4 regions of the Streptomyces sp. NBC_00016 genome follow, and region 1 is predicted to be linked to each of the others. Evidence: riboswitches for the same ligand, from Rfam matches in the RefSeq annotation. Region 1 holds a riboswitch; each other region holds the start of a gene.
The links. A riboswitch is a leader RNA that binds a small molecule or an ion and turns the genes downstream of it on or off. The one in region 1 is predicted to bind cyclic di-AMP.
Positions count from the first base shown of each region.

Region 1 (5,334 bases):
CCTTGCCGTCGCCGAGGATCCCGCGCAGCTGGTCGATCTCGCCGTCGCGGACCATCTTCCAGAACTCGGAGCCGTCCGCCGGGTCCGACAGGGGCAGGTTCACGTTGCGCACGCCCGGGAGCTCGACGTCCGGGCCCTCCAGCTTCTGGTCCGCGGCATTGCGGAAGTCGAAGATCGTGTGCAGGCCCAGGCCGGAGAGGAACGCTGCGTCCTCGTCGGTCGCGTGCGCGAGATGGCCGCTGCGGAACAGCACGCCGTGCCGCACCCGCCGGCCGTCGACGGTCGGCAGACCGCCCACATCCCGGAAGTTGCGCACGCCGGCCAGCTCGGGCTCGGTCGACGGGATCTGCTGCGTCACGGGGGCTCCCTCCCTGTCGGTCGCCGTCGGCGCGGCTCGTGGTGGCCGACGGGACGCTTCCCCGACGATACGACATGGGTTCCCCGGGCAACGGGTTGTCCACAGGGCGGTACTCCGGACGTCTGCCCAGGTGAAGAGTTGTCCACGGAAAGTTGCCCGGCAGGCCGACCGCATTCGATGATGTTGGTGCTTGATCGCACCTGTTCGAATTAGTGGGGGTTTGATGCCCGAGATCGCCGACAACGGCCGTACCTGGCTCCTTTCGGGGCCGACGAGCAGCTACGCCCTCCACCTCACCGAGGCCGACGAGCTGGTCCACCTGCACTGGGGCCCGGGCATCGCGCTCGCGGACGCCGAGGCGCTCGCCGCCTTCCCGCCGTCGGAGCGGGGGGCGTCCTTCGAGTCCCCGCTCGACGGCCGGGAGGAGTACCCGGTCGAGGGCGGCCCCCGCTTCGTCCGGCCGGCCCTGTCGGTGCGCACGGACGAACGGCGCGGCACCGAGTGGTCCTACGAGGACTTCGAGGCCGACGGCGACGGGCTGCGGCTGCGGTTCCGGGACGCCGGGCTGGCCGTCACCCTGCACTACCGGATGCGCGGCGACGTCGTCGAGCGCTGGACGACCCTGCGCAACGACGGTGAGGGGCCGCTGGAGCTGCTGCGCGCCGACTCCGCCACCTGGACCCTGCCCGAGCGCGACGACTGGCGGCTGTCGCAGCTGCACGGCCGCTGGGCCGCCGAGTCCCGGCTCACCCGGTCCGCGCTCACCTACGGCGAGCAGGTCATCGGCAGCCGTCGCGGTCACACCGGGCACCAGCACCTGCCCTGGGTCGCCCTGGACACCGACGCGACCGAGGAGCGCGGCGAGGTCTACGGCTGCGCCCTCGGCTGGTCGGGCACCTGGCGGATCGCCGTCGCCCAACTTCCGGACGCGCGCGTGCAGATCACCGGGGGTGTCGGGTACGACGACTCGGGGCTGCTGCGGCTGGCCGCGGGGGAGTCCTTCACCACCCCCGTCTTCGCCGGCCTGTGGAGCGACGCCGGCTTCGGCGGGGCGAGCCGCGCCTGGCACGCCTACCAGCGCGCGTATGTCGTCCCCGACGCCGAACAGGACCGGCCGGTGCTGTTCAACTCCTGGGAGGCCACCTACTTCGACATCTCCGAGGAACAGCAGGGCACGCTCGCCCGGCGGGCCGCCGCGATCGGCGTGGAGCTCTTCGTCGTCGACGACGGCTGGTTCGGGGCGCGCACCGGCGACCACGCCGGGCTCGGCGACTGGCGGCCCAACCCAGACCGCTTCCCGAACGGGCTGAAGCCCCTCGCCGACCAGGTGCACGACCTCGGCATGCAGTTCGGCATCTGGGTCGAGCCGGAGATGGTCAACCCGGACAGCGAGCTGTACCGGGCGCACCCCGACTGGGTGCAGTTCCAATACGGACGAAAGCGGACGGAGTTTCGCAATCAGCTCGTGCTGAACCTCGCGCGCGAGGACGTCCAGGAGTACCTCTGGGAGCAGCTCCACGGGCTCCTCTCCAGCGCGCCCGTCGACTATGTGAAGTGGGACTTCAACCGCTGCTTCACCGACGCCGGCTGGCCGGACGACCCCTACCCGCAGCGCCTCTGGGTCGACCACGTACGGGCCCTGTATGCGCTCCTGGACCGGCTGCGGGCGGCCCACCCCGGGGTTGCCTTCGAGTCCTGCTCCGGCGGCGGCGGGCGCATCGACCTCGGGATCATGAGCCGCACCGACCAGGTGTGGACCTCCGACAACACCGATCCGCTCGACCGGCTCGACATCCAGCACGGCTTCAGCCAGATCCACCCCGCCCGGGTCATGGCGGCATGGGTCACCGACAGTCCCAACGCCCAGCTCAACGGCCGGGTCAGCTCGCTGCGCTTCCGTTTCGTCAGCGCCATGGCCGGTGTGCTCGGTGTCGGCGGGGACCTCTCGCAGTGGAGCGAGGAGGAGCTCGTCGAGGCGCGCCGATGGGTGGACCTCTACAAGGAGATCCGGCCGCTCGTGCAGCAGGGCGACCTCTACCGGCTGCGGCCCCCGGCGGGCGGCCTGAGCGCCGTCCAGTACGTGCGCGGTGACGAGAGTGTCGTCCTCGCCTGGCTCCAGGCGCAGCGCTTCGGCGAGCCCGTCCCGGCGCTGCGGCTGCGCGGACTCGACCCGACAGCATCGTACGAATGCCGCGAAACGGGCGAAGTCCATCGGGGGGCGGTGCTGCTCCATCACGGGCTGCGCACCGGACTGCGGGGCGACCTTGATGCGACGGTTATCCGGCTGCGTCGCATCTGAGGTTTCTGTCCGAATTGAAGCCTTAATTCCAACTCGCTCTGGAATAAAGGAACCTGGAGAGCTGTCACGTGAGCAGCGTCATATCCGTGACCGTACGTCGCCCGTCATGTTCACGTAATTCGCATGCTTTTCCAGGGTGCTTGGCGGTAAACGGGTCCCCTGTCTCACGGAGTGTGACCGGGGATTCTCACAGCGGATCAAGAGAAAGGCGTTAGCGGTACAACCTCTGCTTGTCCCTGTGCGTCCTGGTCGCTTACGTTCCACACCAATCCGGACGGACGCCGAATCCTGCCACCGCCCGGAGTCCGCACACTCACCCGTATCTGGCAGGAGCGGGGGACCCACAGGCACAACCGCCTGTTCCGGTCTCCGGAACAGGCTTTGGGGTAAAGCCGCGCCTCGGCGCGGCCGGGCATCTCCAGTCCGCACCCGACAGCTCACCTCGCAGGCGCCGGAGAGGAATTCGCCATGCCCGCGAAGGGTAAGCACCGCCGTCCGAAGACCCAGCGCTTCACTCGTTCCATAGCCGTCGCCGGAACGGGCGGCGCCGCGCTCGCCCTTCCGCTCATAGGTGCCGCCGGCGCTCACGCGGCCCCCGCGCAGTCCGTCGCGCAGTCGGCTTCCCAGGCCGTTCCGGAAAAGGCCGTGCAGTCCGTGCCGGTGGCGCAGAAGGCGGCCACCGCCACGACGGCCAAGTCCTACACCGTGCGGTCCGGCGACTATCTGTCGAAGATCGCCGACGAGCAGAACGTCAGCGGCGGCTGGCAGAAGCTGTACCAGGACAACCGTCGGGCCGTCGGCAGCGACCCGTCGCTGATCCACCCCGGGCTGAAGCTCTCGATCGGCAAGAAGGCCGCAAGCGCCGGTTCGTCGTCCGGCTCGTCGTCCGGTTCCTCCTCGTCCTCCCCGTCGAAGTCGAAGGCGTCCGGAACCAAGTCGTCGTCCCCTTCGTCCTCTTCCTCCTCGTCGTCCGGTTCGTCCTCATCGAAGGCGGTCACCCAGGCCGCCGAGAGCGGCACCGGTACCTCCAGCGGTTACGCGCTGCCGGTGGCGGGCGCCACCGTCGGCACCGCCTACCACACGGCCGGCAGCATGTGGTCCAGCGGCTACCACACCGGCACCGACTTCGTCGTCCCGAACGGCACCTCCCTCAAGGCCGTGGGCGCGGGCACCGTCGTCTCCGCGGGCTGGGGCGGCGCGTACGGCAACCAGGTCGTCATCAAGCTCGCCGACGGCTACTACGCCCAGTACGCCCACCTGTCCCAGCTATCCGTCTCGGTCGGCCAGACCGTGACCGCGGGCCAGCAGGTCGGCCTCTCCGGTGCCACCGGCAACGTGACCGGCCCGCACCTGCACTTCGAGATCCGCACCACGCCGGACTACGGCTCCGACGTGGACCCGATCGCCTACCTCCGCTCGCACGGCGTCTCCGTCGGCTGACCCCCTCCGACTGCGACGACCTCCCGCCTGACACGCGGCCGAAGGCCGGACCCCGATCCCCGGGTCCGGCCTTCGGTGTGTCCGGGGGAGGGAGGGGTGGCGTTGGAGTTTGCGCGTTCATGATCGTTCTATTGCGTTCTTGTGGCAGCCCTTGGTGTCCCATCGACAGGCGGGACAGGGTGGGGACACAGTGATCTCCGTCAGTGAGCAAGCGCTTTCTATCGCTCTTCGGAGGTCCTGTGTCCCGCGTCGACCGACGCATCGTCATCAAGGGCGCCGCGGCCGCGGCCGCCGTCACCGCCGTCACCCTGCTGGCCGGACTCGTCTCCGCGCCCGCCGGGCACGCCACCGAGATCCCGCGCCGGATCGTCGAGAACCTCGACCGCGGCCTGGTCGCCACCCCGTCCGGCGAAGGGACCTTCCTCAGCTGGCGGCTGCTCGGCACCGAATACGCGCGGCACGCGAACGCCATCGCCTTCAACGTCTACAAGAACGGACGCCGGCTCAACCGGGAGCCGCTGCGCAAGTCGACGACCTATCAGGACGACAGCCCGGGGACGGGTACGTACACCGTCCGTGCCGTCGTCGACGGGCGGGTGCAGAAGCCGAGTCCGGCGGCTCTGCGCTTCACCGACGGCTACGCCGAGATCCCGCTCGCAGGCGCCGACGGCTACACCGTGCAGCACGCCTGGCCGGGGGACCTCGACGGCGACGGACGCTACGAGCTCGTCGTCAGCCGGCTGTCCGGGACCCGCGACAGGCCCGACCTGCTGGAGGCCTACACGCTCACCGGCGAGCGCCTGTGGCGGGTCGACCTCGGCCCCGGCTCCTACACCCAGGTCGGCGGGAACGGCGCCAACGACCCGGCGCCCGCCGCGATCAGCGGTTCCACCGCGATCGGCGGCTACCGCAACGACGACAACGTCACCGTCTACGACCTCGACTCCGACGGCCGCGCCGAGGTGCTCGCGCACACCGCCGCCGGGACCACCTTCGCCGACGGCGCACAGGTCACCGCCGCCTCGCCCGCGAACCAGTTCGTGTCGGTGATCGACGGAGCGACCGGCGCCGAGCGGACCCGGCAGCCCGTCCCCGACGACTTCGTGGCCGACGGCCCCTCCGGCGGCCACTTCGGCATCGCCTATCTCGACGGCGAACACCCCAGCCTGGTCACCAAGTCGGTCACCCGGGTCGGAGCCAAGCGCGGCGCGTTCCGGGTCCTGTTCCAGACCTGGGA
Region 1 is NZ_CP108304.1:1,843,222-1,848,555, reverse strand. Features, by position in the region: gene OG933_RS08310 (tyrosine-protein phosphatase) at 1-358, opposite strand, end outside; gene OG933_RS08305 (alpha-galactosidase) at 582-2,657, shown strand; cyclic di-AMP (ydaO/yuaA leader) riboswitch at 2,962-3,121, shown strand; gene OG933_RS08300 (peptidoglycan DD-metalloendopeptidase family protein) at 3,126-4,097, shown strand; gene OG933_RS08295 (hypothetical protein) at 4,337-5,334, shown strand, end outside.

Region 2 (5,334 bases), 4.0 Mb from region 1:
CGAGCGGCTGCTCGGGCAGGGGGAGGCGGAGGAGGCGCTGCCGTATCTGCGGGCGGCGGCCGAGGCGAAGCCCGATGGTCCGCAGGCGCGACTGGTCGGGGAGGCACACCTGGCGCTGGCCGAGCAGTGGCTGCGCAAGGCGGTGGCCGACGCCGACATGGCGGCGACACACCGACTGGGGGACCTGCTGCTGGGGCGTGGCGACCTCGGCGAGGCGATGGACCACTACATCAATGCCGAGATGGCGGGATACGCCCCCGTCGCCCGGAGCGCGGCCGTGTCCTTCCTGCTGAGTCACGAGGAGGAAGCCGCCGAGGTACTGCTGGCCCGCGCCGCCGCCGACGGTGACGAGGGGGCCGCGGAGTTGCTGGCCGACCTCCGCAAGCCGCGGCAGAGCCTGGACGACGCCGCGGACTACTTCGCCGGCGACGGCAGGCTGGACGCCACGCACAGGGCCGCCGTGGTGGAGAAGACGGGGGTCCCGGACGAGGCCCGCCAGGGATACGAGCAGGGCCACGCCCAGGGCGACGCCTACGCCGCCTACCGGCTCGCCCTGCTCCTCGAGAAGCAGGACAACCCCGCCGAAGCCCTCCTCTGGTACCGCAAGGCCGCCGACATGGGGCACCCCGCCGCGCGGAAGGCCCTCGCGGAGCGCGGCGAGGACACCGCTACGGTCAGGGAGTGACCGAGCAGCCCGACACAGACAACCCGGACCGCACCGCTCCCGAACTCTTCACCTGGGAGTTCGCGACCGACCCCTACCCCGCCTACGCCTGGCTGCGCGAGCACGCGCCCGTGCACCGCACCGTCCTGCCCAGTGGGGTCGAGGCCTGGCTGGTCACCCGGTACGCCGACGCGAAACAGGCCCTCGCCGACCAGCGGCTCTCCAAGAACCCGGCGCACCACGACGAACCGGCGCACGCCAAGGGCAAGACCGGCATCCCCGGTGAGCGCAAGGCCGAGCTGATGACGCATCTGCTCAACATCGACCCGCCGGACCACACCCGGCTGCGACGGCTCGTCAGCAAGGCCTTCACCCCGCGCCGGGTCGCCGAGTTCGCGCCCCGGGTCCAGGAGCTGACGGATCAGCTCATCGACCGGTTCGCCGCCGAGGGGAAGGCCGACCTCATCCACGATTTCGCCTTCCCTCTCCCCATCTACGCGATCTGCGACCTCCTGGGCGTCCCCCGTGAGGACCAGGACGACTTCCGCGACTGGGCGGGGATGATGATCCGGCACGGCGGGGGCCCGCGGGGCGGTGTCGCGCGGTCGGTGAAGAAGATGCGCGGTTATCTGCTGGAGCTCATCCACCGCAAGCGCGCGGAGCTTCCCGCCGACCCGGCTCCCGGCGAGGACCTCATCTCGGGTCTGATCCGTGCCTCGGACCACGGCGAGCACCTCACCGAGAACGAGGCCGCCGCCATGGCCTTCATCCTGCTGTTCGCGGGCTTCGAGACGACCGTCAATCTCATCGGCAACGGCACCTACGCCCTCCTCACCCACCCCGAGCAGCGCGCACGCCTCCAGCGGTCGCTCACCGAGGACGAAGGCGACCGCGGTCTGCTCGAGACGGGCGTCGAGGAACTCCTGCGCTACGACGGCCCCGTGGAACTCGCCACCTGGCGGTTCGCGACCGAGCCGCTGCGCATCGGCGGCCAGGACATCGCGCCGGGCGACCCCGTGCTCGTGGTGCTGGCGGCCGCCGACCGTGATCCGGCGCGCTTCTCGGACCCCGACACCCTCGATCTGTCCCGCCGTGACAACCAGCACCTCGGCTACGGCCACGGCATCCACTACTGCCTGGGAGCCCCGCTGGCCCGGCTGGAGGGCCAGGCCGCGCTGGCCACCCTGCTCACCCGGCTGCCCGATCTCCGACTGGCCGTGGATCCGGACGAGTTGAGATGGCGTGGCGGGCTCATCATGCGCGGGCTGCGGACTTTGCCGGTCGAGTTCACTCCGGTGCATTCCGGCCCATAAGCGATCCGCGTCTGATCGGATGTCAGCCGGAGTGTGACCGTTCGGCGGAGTAAAGGTGACCAACACTCAAGTCTGTGATCTTCACGTGATCTGCGCGGCATTAACTTGTGACAAGTGATCGTCTGCCGATACGTTCTCTCGTCAGCGCGACGCATCGATTTCACCCGCCGCGCCGGTCAGTGCTGTCCAGAGAAAGGCCCCTCGCATGCTCTCCGGGAACGGTCGTCACCGTCGCCCCCGCCAGGCCCCGGCCCTCCTTGTCGCGGCCGGAGTGACGGGCTCCGCCATCGCCATCCCGCTGCTCGCCGCCTCCGGCGCGAGTGCGGCGGACGGCACGGTGTGGGACAAGGTGGCGCAGTGCGAGACCGGCGGCTCGTGGAGCGCCGACGAGGGTGGTGGCGAGTACGGCGGCCTGAGCCTCACCCAGAAGGACTGGGTGGCGCACGGCGGCCTCGACTACGCGACCAGTCCCGACCTGGCCAGCCGCAGCCAGCAGATCGCCGTCGCGCAGAAGGTGCTCGCGGCCGAGGGGATCGGCGCGTGGGGCACCTGCGGGCTGACCTCCGGGCTCACCCAGGAGAACGGCGCGCTGAACGTGGACACCGGCGTGGCGGACGATTCTTCCGGCTCGTCCGACTCATCTGGTTCTTCCGGATTGTCCGACCTGTCCCGGGGGTTGTCCGGATCCTCGGGCTCCTCGGGTTCCACGGCCGACGAGGACTCCTCGACCGGATCGTCCGACTCGTCCACCGATTCCTCCAGTTCGCCTTCCGCGTCCGCTTCCTCCCCTTCGTCCTCTTCCTCCGCCGCCACGGACGACTCCGGTACGTCCGGTGGTTCCGGCGGCCGGAGCGACGGCTCGACGGGCGACGGCTCGACCACGGCGACCCCGGGTACGGACGAGTCGGACAAATATGTACAGGATGAAGGTTCTTGGAGCCTGGTCGACACCGGCTCCCTCGGCTCGGGCAAGCACCGCGGTGCCACCGCCGACGAGGCCGCGACCAAGAGTGCGACCGACGCCGGCGTGGACGGCACCACCGCCGCCTCCGCCGGGCGGCATGCCGCGGCCACCTATGTCGTCCAGGAGGGCGACTCCCTCGCGTCCATCGCCGACTCCCTTGGCCTCGACGGCGGATGGCGCGCCCTCTACGCCGAGAACAGGGACCTCATCGGTGTCGACCCGAGCAACATCGCCGCCGGTCAGACCCTCGACACAGGGGTGGAATAGGGCGCAAAGCCCAAGAAAAACAGCGGGAGTTCGCGTCACGCTTCGCGCCGAATGTCCGGTTTGGTGAAAGTGTGGGATGAGTCTCAGAAGCCCTGATCGTCTTTGAAATTCCGCCGATCGCGTGTCTACGGTCGAGGCCGCTCGGCAACCCGGGCCCCGGCCGTCGCAACGCCGAATCCTGCCAGCGACGACCCGGGAACAGTCGTCGCGTCAAGCGCCGTAGGCAGGAGCGGGGGACCCAAGGTAAGTGCCGGACCGGTCGGTTGACCGGAACGGCTTGGGGTGAAGCCACACCTCCCACGGAGCAGTGCTCCGACGGGCGAGGAAGTGGCCGGGCAACTCACACGGCCCGAACCCGACAGCTCACCTCGCAGGCGTCGGTGAGGGGATCCACCATGCTGTTTTCCGCCAAGGGCAAGCACCGCCGTCCCTCCAAGGCGACCCGCGTCGCCACGCTCGCCGGCGTCACCGGCGTCGCCATCGCCGCCCCGCTGATGGCGGCCGGCAACGCCTCCGCCGCCACCGCCTCCGAGTGGGACGCGGTCGCCCAGTGCGAGGCCGGCGGCAACTGGTCCATCAACACCGGCAACGGCTACTACGGCGGTCTGCAGTTCTCGGCGTCCACCTGGGCCGCGTACGGCGGCACCGCCTACGCCTCCACCGCCGACCAGGCCTCCAAGTCCCAGCAGATAGCCATCGGCGAGAAGGTCCTCGCCGGTCAGGGCAAGGGTGCCTGGCCGGTCTGCGGCACCGGCCTGTCCGGCGCCGCCTACAACGGCTCGAGCGCCGACTCCTCGAGCTCCGGCTCGTCCAGCTCCTCCGGTTCCTCCGGCTCGTCGAACAGCGGCAGCACCAGCAGCCGCTCGACCGAGGAGCAGAGCGCCTCCCGCTCGACCGACCGCCCGGCCGCCTCCAAGACGGTCACCACCCCGACCGGCAAGAAGGTCAAGAAGGGTGACGGCGAGTACAAGGTCGTCAAGGGCGACACCCTCAGCTCCATCGCCGAGAAGCACAAGGTCAAGGGCGGCTGGGCGAAGCTGTTCGAGCTGAACAAGGACATCGTCACCGACGCCGACCTGATCTACCCGGGCCAGCAGCTCCACCTGAAGTGACACCGCGCCCGATGTGTCACTTCGCCTGAAGTGACACCTGGCCCCCAGAGAAGCCACAGCGCCCTCATATGCGAGGTCGGCACACTGAAGACCTCGTGAGGGTCACCCCCCGTCCCCACGGGCCCCCCGCTCCGGTGCGTGTTCCCCCGTACGCACCGGAGCGGGGTTTCTCTTTGCCCGTTCGTCACTTCCTGTCGGCTTTTCTCGGCCACCCCCTTTGTTCCGGGCGGAAACAATAGGTACCGTCTGTCTGTCCACGGGACGGTCGGTCGGCTGCCGACGGTCCCGGGGCGGTTAGGCTCTAGTCGCAAGGCTCAGCAAGGGCTCATCAAGGCCCCTGGGCCCCGCACAACCAGCGTCACATCCCAAGAAGGAGATGCTCGTGCCGTCCATCGACGTCGTCGTAGCCCGGGAAATCCTGGACTCCCGAGGCAACCCCACGGTCGAGGTCGAGGTCGGCCTCGACGACGGCAGCACGGGTCGTGCCGCCGTTCCGTCCGGCGCCTCCACCGGTGCCTTCGAGGCCATCGAGCTCCGCGACGGTGACCCCAACCGCTACCTCGGCAAGGGTGTCGAGAAGGCCGTCCTCGCCGTCATCGAGCAGATCGGCCCGGAGCTCGTCGGCTACGACGCCACCGAGCAGCGCCTGATCGACCAGGCCATGTTCGACCTGGACGCCACCGACAACAAGGGCTCGCTCGGCGCCAACGCCATCCTCGGCGTCTCGCTCGCCGTCGCGCACGCCGCCTCCGAGGCCAGCGACCTGCCGCTGTTCCGCTACCTGGGCGGCCCCAACGCGCACCTGCTGCCGGTGCCGATGATGAACATCCTGAACGGCGGCTCGCACGCCGACTCCAACGTGGACATCCAGGAGTTCATGATCGCCCCGATCGGCGCGGAGTCCTTCTCCGAGGCCCTGCGCTGGGGTGCCGAGGTCTACCACACCCTCAAGAAGGTGCTGAAGACCAAGGGCCTGTCCACCGGCCTCGGCGACGAGGGCGGCTTCGCCCCGAA
Region 2 is NZ_CP108304.1:5,805,281-5,810,614, forward strand. Features, by position in the region: gene OG933_RS25780 (hypothetical protein) at 1-685, shown strand, start outside; gene OG933_RS25785 (cytochrome P450) at 682-1,977, shown strand; gene OG933_RS25790 (transglycosylase family protein) at 2,183-3,208, shown strand; cyclic di-AMP (ydaO/yuaA leader) riboswitch at 3,414-3,600, shown strand; gene OG933_RS25795 (transglycosylase family protein) at 3,604-4,320, shown strand; gene eno (phosphopyruvate hydratase) at 4,697-5,334, shown strand, end outside.
Region 2: it holds a riboswitch for cyclic di-AMP, as region 1 does, so the genes downstream of both, OG933_RS25795 (transglycosylase family protein) here and OG933_RS08300 (peptidoglycan DD-metalloendopeptidase family protein) in region 1, are expected to answer to the same signal.

Region 3 (5,334 bases), 3.4 Mb from region 1:
ACGGTGTGCTCCGGCACGCTCACTGGTGGCAGCGGTGGGGGTCCCCCCGGGGCCGAGCGCAGCCGAGGGCTTGGGGGAGGGTGCGGTACGGGGCGCTGATCACCCTGCTCACGCTGTCCGGCCTGGTCATCCTCGCGATGGTGCGCGAACAGACCGGTACGGAAGGGTTCCTGGTCGGACTCGGGCTCGCCGTGCTGCCCGTGCCGCTGCTGGTCGCCGCCTTCCGATGGCTGGACCGGGTCGAGCCCGGACCCTGGCGGAACCTGGTCTTCGCCTTCGCCTGGGGCGCGTGCGCGGCAGCGCTGATAGCCATCATCGCCAACAGTTTCGCGACCAGATGGATAGCGACCGCGACCGCCGACCCGTCCAGCGCGGACACCCTCGGGGCGACCGTCATAGCGCCGATCGTCGAGGAGTCCGCGAAGGCCGCCGCCGTCCTGCTGGTGTTCCTCTTCCGCAGGCGGGACTTCACCGGGATCGTCGACGGCGTGGTCATAGCCGGGGTCACCGCCACCGGGTTCGCCTTCACCGAGAACATCCTCTACCTCGGCACCGCCTTCGGCACCGACCAGCTCACGGGCGACACCGGCATCGCCTCGGTCACCGCCGCGACCTTCTTCGTGCGCGTCGTCATGTCGCCGTTCGCGCACCCCCTGTTCACCGTCCTGACCGGCATCGGCTTCGGCGTCGCCGCGCTCTCCGGGGACCGCCAGCACCTGCGGCGCGTGCTGGTCCCGCTGGCCGGACTGCTCCTCGCGATGGGCATGCACGCCCTGTGGAACGGCTCCTCGTCGTTCGGCGAGTTCGGGTTCTTCGCGGTGTACGTGGCGATCATGGTGCCCGCGTTCGGGCTGCTGACCTGGCTGGTGGTGTGGACGCGGCAACGCGAGCTGCGCACCGTACGCGAGGAACTGCCCGCCTACGCGGCCGCCGGCTGGCTCACCCCGGCCGAGCCGTTCGCGCTCGGCTCGATGCGGGCCCGGCGACTGGCCCGGGAGTACGCCGGCCGGCACCTCGGCAAGCCGGCCGCGCGGGAGGTCGCTCGGTACGAGGCGTACGCGACGTCCCTCGCGTTCCTGCGGCACCGCGGCCGACGGGGGCGGGCCGGCGCGGACTTCCTCGTACGCGAGCGGGAGTTGCTCAACGAACTGTGGCGGCGGATGGACGTCGCCCGGCCCGCGCTGGACCACGCGGCCCGGATGACGGCCCCGCCGGTACGGGTGGCCGCGCCGCCCTGGCCGGTCCCCGGGGTGTACGGGTACGGCCAGGGTCCGGCCCACGGCCAGGGCCAGGGCTCCGGATTCGGCCACCCGACGGCGCCGGTGTACGGCAGTCCGGCGGCGCCGTCGTACGGGTACGGGTACGGGTATGGGTACGGATACGGCTACGGGTACCCCGCGGCACACGTCCCCGGGCCCGGGCCCGGCCCCACGCACGGACCCGGACCGGGGTATCCGTCGGGCCCGTATCCCGCTCCCCACTCGCACCGGTAGGCCGGGCTGGGCAGGCCGGTCCGAGGCAGGTCGGGCCGGGGCAGGTCGGGCCGGGGCAGGTCGGGCCGGGGCCCGGGTCGGGTCATCAGGCCGAGGCGCGGGTCAGCCGGGTGATCTCCTCCGCCGTCAGTTCCAACTGCGCCACCCCCAGCAGCGCCGGCAGCTGCTCGACCGTCCGCGCGGAGGCGATCGGCGCGGCCACCGTGGGCTGCGCGGCGAGCCACGCCAGGGCGACCGTGGGGATCTCGGTGTCGTGGGCCTGGGCGATCTCGTCCAGGGCGGTGAGGACGTTGCGGCCCCGCTCCGTGTCGAGGTGCTTGGCGGCGCCGGCCGCGCGGGCGCTCTGCACGGTCGTACCGGGCCGGTACTTGCCGGTGAGGAAACCGGCGGCCAGGGCGAAGTACGGGACGGCGGCGAGGCCGAAGCGGGCGGCGAGGTCCTGCAGTCCGCCCTCGTAGGTGTCGCGGGAGACCAGGTTGTAGTGGGGCTGGAGGGCGACGTACCGGGCCAGGCCCTCACGGTCGGAGAACTCCAGGGACTCCTGGAGACGCTCGGGCGTGATGTTGGAGGCGGCGATGTGCCGCACCTTGCCCGCCCGCACCAGCTCGTCGAGCGCGCCGACGATCTCCTCGACGGGCACCTCGGGCTTGTCGAAGTGCGTGTAGTAGAGGTCGATGTGGTCGGTGCCCAGGCGGCGGAGCGAGGCGTCGGCGGCGGCCTTGATGTTGTCGGCGGACAGGCCGGGGAACTCGGGATGCTGGCTCACCTTGGTGGCGATCACGACGTCGTCGCGGTTGCCCCGGGCCTGCACCCACCTGCCGATGATGGTCTCGGACTCACCACCGCTGTTGCCGTCGATCCACGCCGTGTAGGAGTCGGCGGTGTCGACGAAGTTGCCGCCCGCGGCCGCGTAGGCGTCGAGTACGGCGAAGGAGGCCGTCTCGTCGGCGGTCCAGCCGAAGACGTTGCCGCCGAGGGAGAGCGGGAATACCTCGAGGTCGGAGGAGCCGAGCTTGCGAAGAGAAGTCATGCTTCGTGTCAACGGGCGCCGACGGCCCGCCCATTCCGGGCGTGACGCGAAGAACATGTGAACAGCACGTATGACCGGCGCCTGTGACCGGCGCCTGTGACCGGAACAGACCGGCAGCCCCGACGCGGAGGGCGTCAGGGCTGCCGGGTGGATCAGGATGACCGTACGAACCGGCTCACGGGGTCCGAAGGAACGGTTCGGGATTCCCGGCGGGCCGGCTCGGGGGCTCTGAAGGGACGACTCAGGGCTCCGGAGGGACGACTCAGGGGTTGAGGCCCTTGTCGCGCAGCCAGGCCGCCGGGTCGATGCCTTCGGCGCTGCCGCCCGGGTGGACCTCGAGGTGGAGGTGGGCCCCGGTGACGTTCCCGGTCGCGCCCACCCGGCCGATCACATCACCGGTGGCGACCTTCTGGCCGACACTGACGCTGATCGACGACTGGTGGCAGAACCACAGCTCGGTGCCGTCGTCCAGGGTCAGGATGGTGCGGTAGCCGTAGGAACCGGCCCAGCCGGCCTCGGTGATGGTGCCGCTGTGGACGGCCTTGATGAGCGTGCCCGTCGGCGCGGCGAAGTCGAGACCCGTGTGGTAGCCGGAGGACCAGAGCGAACCGGCCTGACCGAAGGTCGAGGTGATGGTGTACGAGGAGGTCGGCAGCGTGTACTGCTTGGCCAGCTCGGCCAGGCGCGCGGCCTCGGCCTTGGCGGCTGCCTCCTCGGCGGCCTTCTTCTTCGCGGCGGCGGCCTTGGCCTCCGCCTCCTTCTCGGCCTTGGCGGCGGCGTCGGACTCGGCCTTGGCGGCTGCGGCGAGGGCCTTGACCTCGACCTGGGACTGCTGCGACTCGGCCTGCGCCATGATCCGGCTGCGCAGCGCCTCGCCGGCGTCGGCGGTGCTCTCCTCGGTGTCCACGGCGGCTTCGGAGCCGAAGCTGGCGAGGGCCGGCGCGGCTTCCGGGACGGGCTCTTCGTCGGAGATGAGCGAGCCCACGTTGGGCAGGTCCGGCATCGAGATGGAGACCGGGGCCTTGCCGGTGTTGGCGCTGGCCATGCCACCCGCGCTGACGGCGGCTATGACGCCGACACCGAGAACGGTGGAGCTGCGGGCGAATCCGCCGCCCCGCTGCTTGGCGACGCGGTGCTTGCCGCGTACCGGGCGAGTGGACTCCGCGGTGGGGTTCCACTCCTCCCAAGGTCCCTCGTCGGGGCGGTAGCCGCCGTAGCCGAAGGTCTCGGTGGACCGCTGGCTGGGCGCGTACGGGGCCTCGGGGGCAGGCGGGTTGGACGCCACGCGGGCGCACTCCTTTCCTTCCGTCGCCTACCGGGTTAGCTGACGGGTTCGGAGCGGGAAGGTCTCCTACGCGCGTATACCGATCGTGGACTCTGCGAGTTCACGACGGCTTCCGCGTGATTCACCCCATGGTGGTGGTTCCCCGGTTCCCTTGCGGGATTCGGCACGTGCCGCACGGAGCCGACTCTGGTGCCGGCTGGGACGACCGCGCTGCGTTATCGAACGTTAATAGACCCGGGGGTGGGTTTCCAAGCTGTTCCTCTTGATCAACAACATTTCTGGCCTGGACTTTTGGGCTACCAGCGGTGAAAAACGGGCGAGTTGACCACGCCTCGACATGCCCCGGAAACGCTTCATCAGTCACGGAAGTTTTGATGGTGACTCAGTCGTTATGCGCAGGGCGGTCGACCGGTCACCAAGAGTGAGGAACAGATCGGAGTGGTCGACGCAGTTGAAGCAGTCGACGCAGTCGAAGTGGTCGAAGTGGTCGAAGTGGTCGAAGTGGTCGACGAAACACCGAAGGCCGGAACCCTTTCGGATTCCGGCCTTCGGTTTATCAGTAGCGGGGACAGGATTTGAACCTGCGACCTCTGGGTTATGAGCCCAGCGAGCTACCGAGCTGCTCCACCCCGCGGCGATGAACACAACTGTACGCCATCAGCGGGGCGGAAAGCACATCGGTTGATCCGCGGGGCCCCGGTGGCCTCAGAGGAGGTGGCGGTTCGGCTCCTTCGCCCGCTCCTCGTACTCCGGGAGCACGAGGACGTCGACACCCTGGGCCGTCAGCAGGCCGGTTCCGTCCGCCTCGGTGACGAAGGTGTCCGGCTCGCGCCAGGCCGTGACCACCCTGCGCACCCCCGCGTCGAGGATGAGGCGGGCGCACGGGGCCGGGCGGGAGGAGCGGCGGGCGCACGGTTCGAGGCTGCTGTAGACGGTGGCGGTGGGCAGCCGGGGGTCGGCGGGGTCGAGCTTCGCGAGGGCGGCCTCCTCGGCGTGCACGACCGGGTCGCCGGCCTCGCGGGAGTGGCCGCGCGCCAGTTCCGTGCCGTCGGCGGCCACGATCACCGCGCCCACGCTGAAGGCGGTCTCCGACGGCGGGCAGTCGGCGGCGAGGGCGCAGGCGAGGGCGAGCCAGTGCCGGTCGGCCGCGGCGGGCAGCGGTCCGGCACCGGGGGCGGTGGGCTCGTAGCGGTTCAGGACGACGTCCTCGATGCGCCGGGTCTCCACCAGACGCAGGCGTCCGCCCTGGTAGCCGCCCGGTCCGAACAGGCGGGGCGCGGCCGGGTCACCCACGAAGAGCGGGGCGAGGACGAGCTGGAGTTCGTCGGCGAGGCCCTGCCGGAGCAGCTGGGTGTGGATCGTTCCGCCGCCCTCGACCATGAGGCGCCGCACGCCGCGCACGTCGTGGAGGTGTTCGAGGAGGCGGCGCCAGTCCAGTTCGGGGCCGAGCGGGACGGCGTCCGCGGCGATGCCCAGCGCGTGGACCCGCTCGGCGCCCTTCTCCGTCGTGTACACGATCTTCTCGC
Region 3 is NZ_CP108304.1:5,275,947-5,281,280, reverse strand. Features, by position in the region: gene OG933_RS23445 (PrsW family intramembrane metalloprotease) at 1-1,493, shown strand, start outside; gene OG933_RS23440 (aldo/keto reductase) at 1,579-2,523, opposite strand; gene OG933_RS23435 (M23 family metallopeptidase) at 2,786-3,808, opposite strand; cyclic di-AMP (ydaO/yuaA leader) riboswitch at 3,816-3,984, opposite strand; gene OG933_RS23430 (hypothetical protein) at 4,247-4,387, shown strand; tRNA gene OG933_RS23425 (tRNA-Met) at 4,369-4,442, opposite strand; gene OG933_RS23420 (dihydrofolate reductase family protein) at 4,514-5,334, opposite strand, start outside.
Region 3: it holds a riboswitch for cyclic di-AMP, as region 1 does, so the genes downstream of both, OG933_RS23435 (M23 family metallopeptidase) here and OG933_RS08300 (peptidoglycan DD-metalloendopeptidase family protein) in region 1, are expected to answer to the same signal.

Region 4 (5,334 bases), 2.4 Mb from region 1:
TACCCGGCGATGTGCCAGAAAGCCGTTTCATTGCGTCGGTCGGCAGCCAGGCGTGAGCCAGGCGTACAAGGGGAGTTGGCAGAACCGGACAGGACTTGGACGTCGGCCGGTTCGCGTCGAACCGGGGAGGCCCGGGATCCGTATTCTCTGATCATGGCCGCACCCACCGCATATGCCGCGCGCACCGCGTACTCCCTCATCGCCACCGACCTGGACGGGACGCTGCTCCGCGGCGACGACACCTTCTCCGACCGGTCGCTCGACGCGCTCGCGCGGGTGGCGGCCGCCGGCGCACGCCACCTGGTGGTGACGGGACGGCCCGCGCCCCGGGTGCGCCCGCTGCTCGACCGGCTGCACAGCAGGGGGCTCGCGGTGTGCGGGCAGGGCGCACAGTTGTACGACGCCGGCGCGGACCGTCTGCTGTGGTCGGTCACCCTGGACCGGGAGCTGGCCGAGACCGCGCTCGGCAAGATCGAGGCGGAGGTCGGGCAGCTGTACGCGGCCGTCGACCAGGACGGTGTCGACGGGCTGACACTCATCGAGCCGGGTTACCGGATGCCGCACCCGACGCTGCCCGCCCTGCGCGTCGGCCGGCGCGACGACCTGTGGTGCGAGCCGATCAGCAAGGTGCTGCTGCGCCATCCCACGCTGTCCGACGACGAGTTGGCGTCGACGGCCCGCTCGGTGGTCGGCTCGCTGGCCACGGTCACCATGTCGGGGCCGGGCACGGTCGAACTCCAGCCCTGCGGGATCACCAAGGCGACGGGTCTGGCCCTGGCCGCCGAACACCTGGGGCTGCGGCCCGAGGACACCGTCGCCTTCGGGGACATGCCCAACGACATCCCGATGTTCGACTGGGCGGCCCGGGGCGTCGCCATGGCCAACGCGCATCCGGAGCTCAAGGCGGTGGCCGACGAGGTGACGACGTCGAACGAGGACGACGGCGTGGCCGTCGTCCTCGAACGTCTGTTTCCGTAACCGGCTACCGGCTACCGGCTACCGACTCCCGGCTGTCGGCAGTCGGCTGTCGGGCCCCGGGCCCCGGCGGTCGACAGCCGGCGACCGGTGACCGGTGACCGGTGACCGGCCGGCGGTACGGTCAGTACGCGCCGAACACGTTGTCGATCGAGCCGTAGCGCGCGGCCGCGTAGTTGCAGGCGGCGGTGATGTTCGCGACCGGGTCGTACGAGTCCCACGACGTGCCGTTGACGTGGTAGGCGCGGAAGGTCGGGTCGATGACCTGGAGCAGTCCCTTGGACGGGATGCCCGCGGCCGCGTTGGAGTCCCAGAGGTTGATGGCGTTGGGGTTGCCGGAGGACTCGCGGATGACGTTGCGGTAGATGCCGTTGTACGTCCCCGGGATGCCGTGCTGCCCCATGACCTGGAGGGAGGCGCGGATCCAGCCGTCGAGGTTGTTGGCGTAGCCGAGGCTGGTGGCCGTGGAGACGGCCGGGGTCGCCGCGGAGGCGGTGGTCGCCCCGAGTACGGGGAGAGCGAGCACGGCCGCGCCGGTGGCGGCGACGGCGAGCGTGCGGATGAAACGGTTGCGGCGCGGCTGAGCGGCAGCGGGCATGTCGAATTTCCTCTCCGGCGCCTGCGAGGTGAGCTGTCGGGTTCGGGCGGGAGCTGCCCGGTCGCGTCCTGACGGTCGCGGCTTTACCCCAAGCCGTACGGCCTGTCCGAAGCGTCTTGTGTGTCCAAGACGTCCGGAAATTCCGTTTCGGCGACTTACCTGGTTCCCCCGCTCCTGCCGAGCGTTATCGATGGGTGTTCGGGCGGCGGCAGGATTCGGCGTTCCGCCCGACAGGCCGGGAACGTATGCGAGAGCACATGTCCGAAACAAGTACCGGATTCACAGATCACCCCTATTGACCTTGGTCTGTGGCCTATGGGGTGCTTGATCCTTTGTGGGTGCAAAGCTTCAACTTGCTTAAGGGGTGCGGAGAATCGGTGAATCGTGAACCCGGACCGGATCTCCGCGGGGAGTGAGCCAACTCACCAGCGTTCACAAGAGCGGCGAAACGGGCATTAGCCCCAACTCATTGTTAAAGCACCGGCAGTGGGTGACGGAGGGGGCGCAGGGGAATCGCCTTCCTTCGTGCCCGACGCGTCGCGAGGGGAAGGCTGAAGAGAATGCGTGATCGTCGTCACGTGGAGAGAGGGCCGAATGGGCGCGTCGGGTCGACGGGGGCCCCGGTCCGGGACATGAATCTCCAGTTCCCGGAAACTCTCTCCATGTCCGCTCATATGAGCTGATCAAAAACATATCGGGCGTGATCCGACAGTGCCTGGCCTGCGGGGGCCTCCCGGGCGAGTCCATTCGAGCCTGCGGGACGTGGGGGCTATCGGTGATCGAAACGTGACCGGATACGCTGACTTGAGTGATGGCAGAGACCTATCGACAAACCGCGTAATCGCCAGTAGACACCAGCAGACAGGAGACCCCTCGTGACCGTCGTCGGGCCGTTCGGGCTGAGCGTGCGGGACCAGGCTCTGGAAGCCGATGTCCAGGCCGGATTGGCGGCTGTCGAGGAAGGCTTGCTCGAGGCCACCAAGAGTGCGGTCCCGTTCATCACGGAGGCCGCCCAGCACCTCGTACGCGCGGGCGGGAAGCGGTTCCGGCCGCTGCTCGTGGTGCTCGCGTCGCAGTTCGGGGACCCGTACGCGCCGGGTGTGGTGCCCTCGGCCGTCGTGGTGGAGCTGACCCACCTGGCCACGCTGTACCACGACGACGTGATGGACGAGGCGGCCGTGCGGCGCGGGGTGTCCAGCGCGAACACCCGCTGGGGGAACTCCGTCGCCGTCCTCACGGGTGACTTCCTCTTCGCGCGGGCCTCCCACATCCTGGCCGACCTCGGACCCGAGGCGGTGCGGGTGCAGGCGGAGGCGTTCGAGCGGCTGGTCACCGGGCAGATCCTGGAGACGGCGGGGCCGACGGACGGGCGGGACCCGGTCGACCACTACCTCGACGTGCTCGGCGGCAAGACCGGCTCGCTGGTGGCCGTGGCCTGCCGCTTCGGGGCGATGATGTCCGGCGCCGACGAGACGGTCGTCGACGTGCTCACGCAGTACGGCGAGCGGCTCGGCGTCGCCTTCCAGCTGGCGGACGACGTCCTGGACATCGCCTCCGACTCGCACGAGTCGGGCAAGACGCCGGGGACGGACCTGCGCGAGGGCGTTCCCACGCTGCCCGTGCTGCGGCTGCGGGAGCGGGCGGCGCGGCTGTCGCTGCCCGAGGACATCGCCCTGTGCGAGCTGCTGGACTCCGACCTGACCGACGACGCCCGGCACACCGAGGCGCTTCAGGCGCTCCGGGCCCACCCGGCGCTGGAGCAGGCCCGCCGGGACACCGTGCGGTACGCGAAGGAAGCGCGGTCCGCGTTGGCGCCGTTGCGGGAGTGCGACTCGAAGGCGGCGCTGATGGAACTCTGCGACGCGGTGGTCCACCGGGCGGGCTGACCCCGGGGACCCCTACGGGTCGGATGCCGCCTCGTCACCTTCGTGTCATACCGCAGGCGTATGTGGAGTTGAGCCCTCGGGCTGACGCTTCCTCATGGCTGATTTGGTCAGATGGGAACCACGGAAAACACCACTCCTCACCGATTCGGGTGAGAATGGCGGCTTGGGGTGGGGACGTTCAGGCGTGAGATGACCAGCCGCCGCCGACGACGGAGGTAAGGCACACATGGCACCGAAGGCATCCGACGACACCACGACCGGCGGGGAGTCGACCGGCGCGGAAGCCGACGACCTGCGCCTCGGACGGCGCAAGGCCGCACGGTACATCGTCCCGGTCACCGTGATCGGTGTGGCGGCGGCGACGATCGGGCTGGTCCCGGCGCTCGCCGACTCCGGCGACCCCGACCTGCCGAAGATCACCGCCCAGCAGCTCCTCGACAAGATCGCCGCTTCGGACGTGCAGCAGCTGTCCGGGACGGTGAAGATCAGCACCGATCTCGGGCTGCCCGACCTCGGCGGGCTGGAGAGCGGGCTCCTCTCGGGGGCCACCCAGGGCGGCGACGGTTCGTCCGCCGACCCGTCCACCAAGCTCGCCGAGCTCGCCGCCGGCACGCACACCCTGCGCGTCGCCACCGACGGCCCGGACCGCCAGAAGCTCTCGCTGCTGGAGAACGCCGCCGAGTACAGCGTCATCCACAACGGCAAGGACGTGTGGGGGTACGACAGCGCCTCCAACGAGGTCTACCACTCGACCGCCGACGAGAGCTCCGACAAGGGTGCCGGCAAGGGCTCCGGCAAGGGCTCCGGCACGGCGGAGACCCCGGTCCCCGCGACGCCCAAGGAGCTCACCGAGGAGGCCCTGAAGGCGGTCGACGACACGACCTCCGTGACCGTCGACGGCACCGTCCAGGTCGCCGGCCGTGACGCCTACAAGCTGCTGGTCAAGCCGAAGCAGTCCGGTTCCACGGTCGGCGCGATCAGTGTGGCCGTGGACGCGAAGACGGGCCTGCCGCTGAAGTTCACGCTGACCCCGGCGAGCGGTGGCGCCGCCGTCGTGGACGCGGGCTTCACCCAGGTCAGCTTCGCCAAGCCCGCCGCGTCCACCTTCGACTTCACCGCCCCCAAGGGCGCGAAGGTCACCGAGGGTGACGAGGCCGGGGAGAGCGCCCCCGGGCACTCGGGCAAGTCCGACGACCTCGCGAAGGACCTCGAAGGCGTAGAGGGCGTCGAGGGTGCGGAAGGCCTTGAAGGCCTCGACGGACTCAATGTCCTCGGCGAGGGCTGGACGTCCGTCGCCGTCTTCGACACCGGTGGCGAAGGAATGCCCTCGGGCGCGGAGGCCGGCGGCGACCTCGGCGGCTTCCTCGGCTCGTTCGGCGACAAGGTGACCGGCAAGTTCGGCTCCGGCACCGTCTTCTCCACCCGCCTGATCAACGCCCTGATGACGGACGACGGCAAGGTCTACGTCGGCGCGGTCACCAAGGACGCCCTGGTGAAGGCGGCGAACGCGGCGAAGTAGGCCAAGCGGCCGAAGCATGCGCAGTGGTCGAGTGGTGAAGTGATGAAGTGGCGGCGCGGGTGACGTAGGGCAGAGGCCGGCCTCCGGACACCGGAGGCCGGACGAGCCGGAGGGGAAGCCGATGGGGGAGTCCGTACGGGTGCCCGTGCCGGAATCCGTACGGGTGCCTCGGGACGACGGTGCCGTCATCCACACCCGCGGCCTCACCAAGCGCTATCGCGGCGGACAGCTCGCCGTGGACGGCCTCGACCTGACCGTCCCGGCCGGCAGCGTCTTCGGCTTCCTCGGCCCCAACGGCTCCGGCAAGACCACCACCATCCGCATGCTGATGGGACTCATCGAGCCCACGGCCGGCT
Region 4 is NZ_CP108304.1:4,284,513-4,289,846, reverse strand. Features, by position in the region: gene OG933_RS18950 (HAD family hydrolase) at 154-978, shown strand; gene OG933_RS18945 (transglycosylase SLT domain-containing protein) at 1,100-1,573, opposite strand; cyclic di-AMP (ydaO/yuaA leader) riboswitch at 1,577-1,804, opposite strand; gene OG933_RS18940 (polyprenyl synthetase family protein) at 2,449-3,459, shown strand; gene OG933_RS18935 (LolA family protein) at 3,686-4,978, shown strand; gene OG933_RS18930 (ABC transporter ATP-binding protein) at 5,100-5,334, shown strand, end outside.
Region 4: it holds a riboswitch for cyclic di-AMP, as region 1 does, so the genes downstream of both, OG933_RS18945 (transglycosylase SLT domain-containing protein) here and OG933_RS08300 (peptidoglycan DD-metalloendopeptidase family protein) in region 1, are expected to answer to the same signal.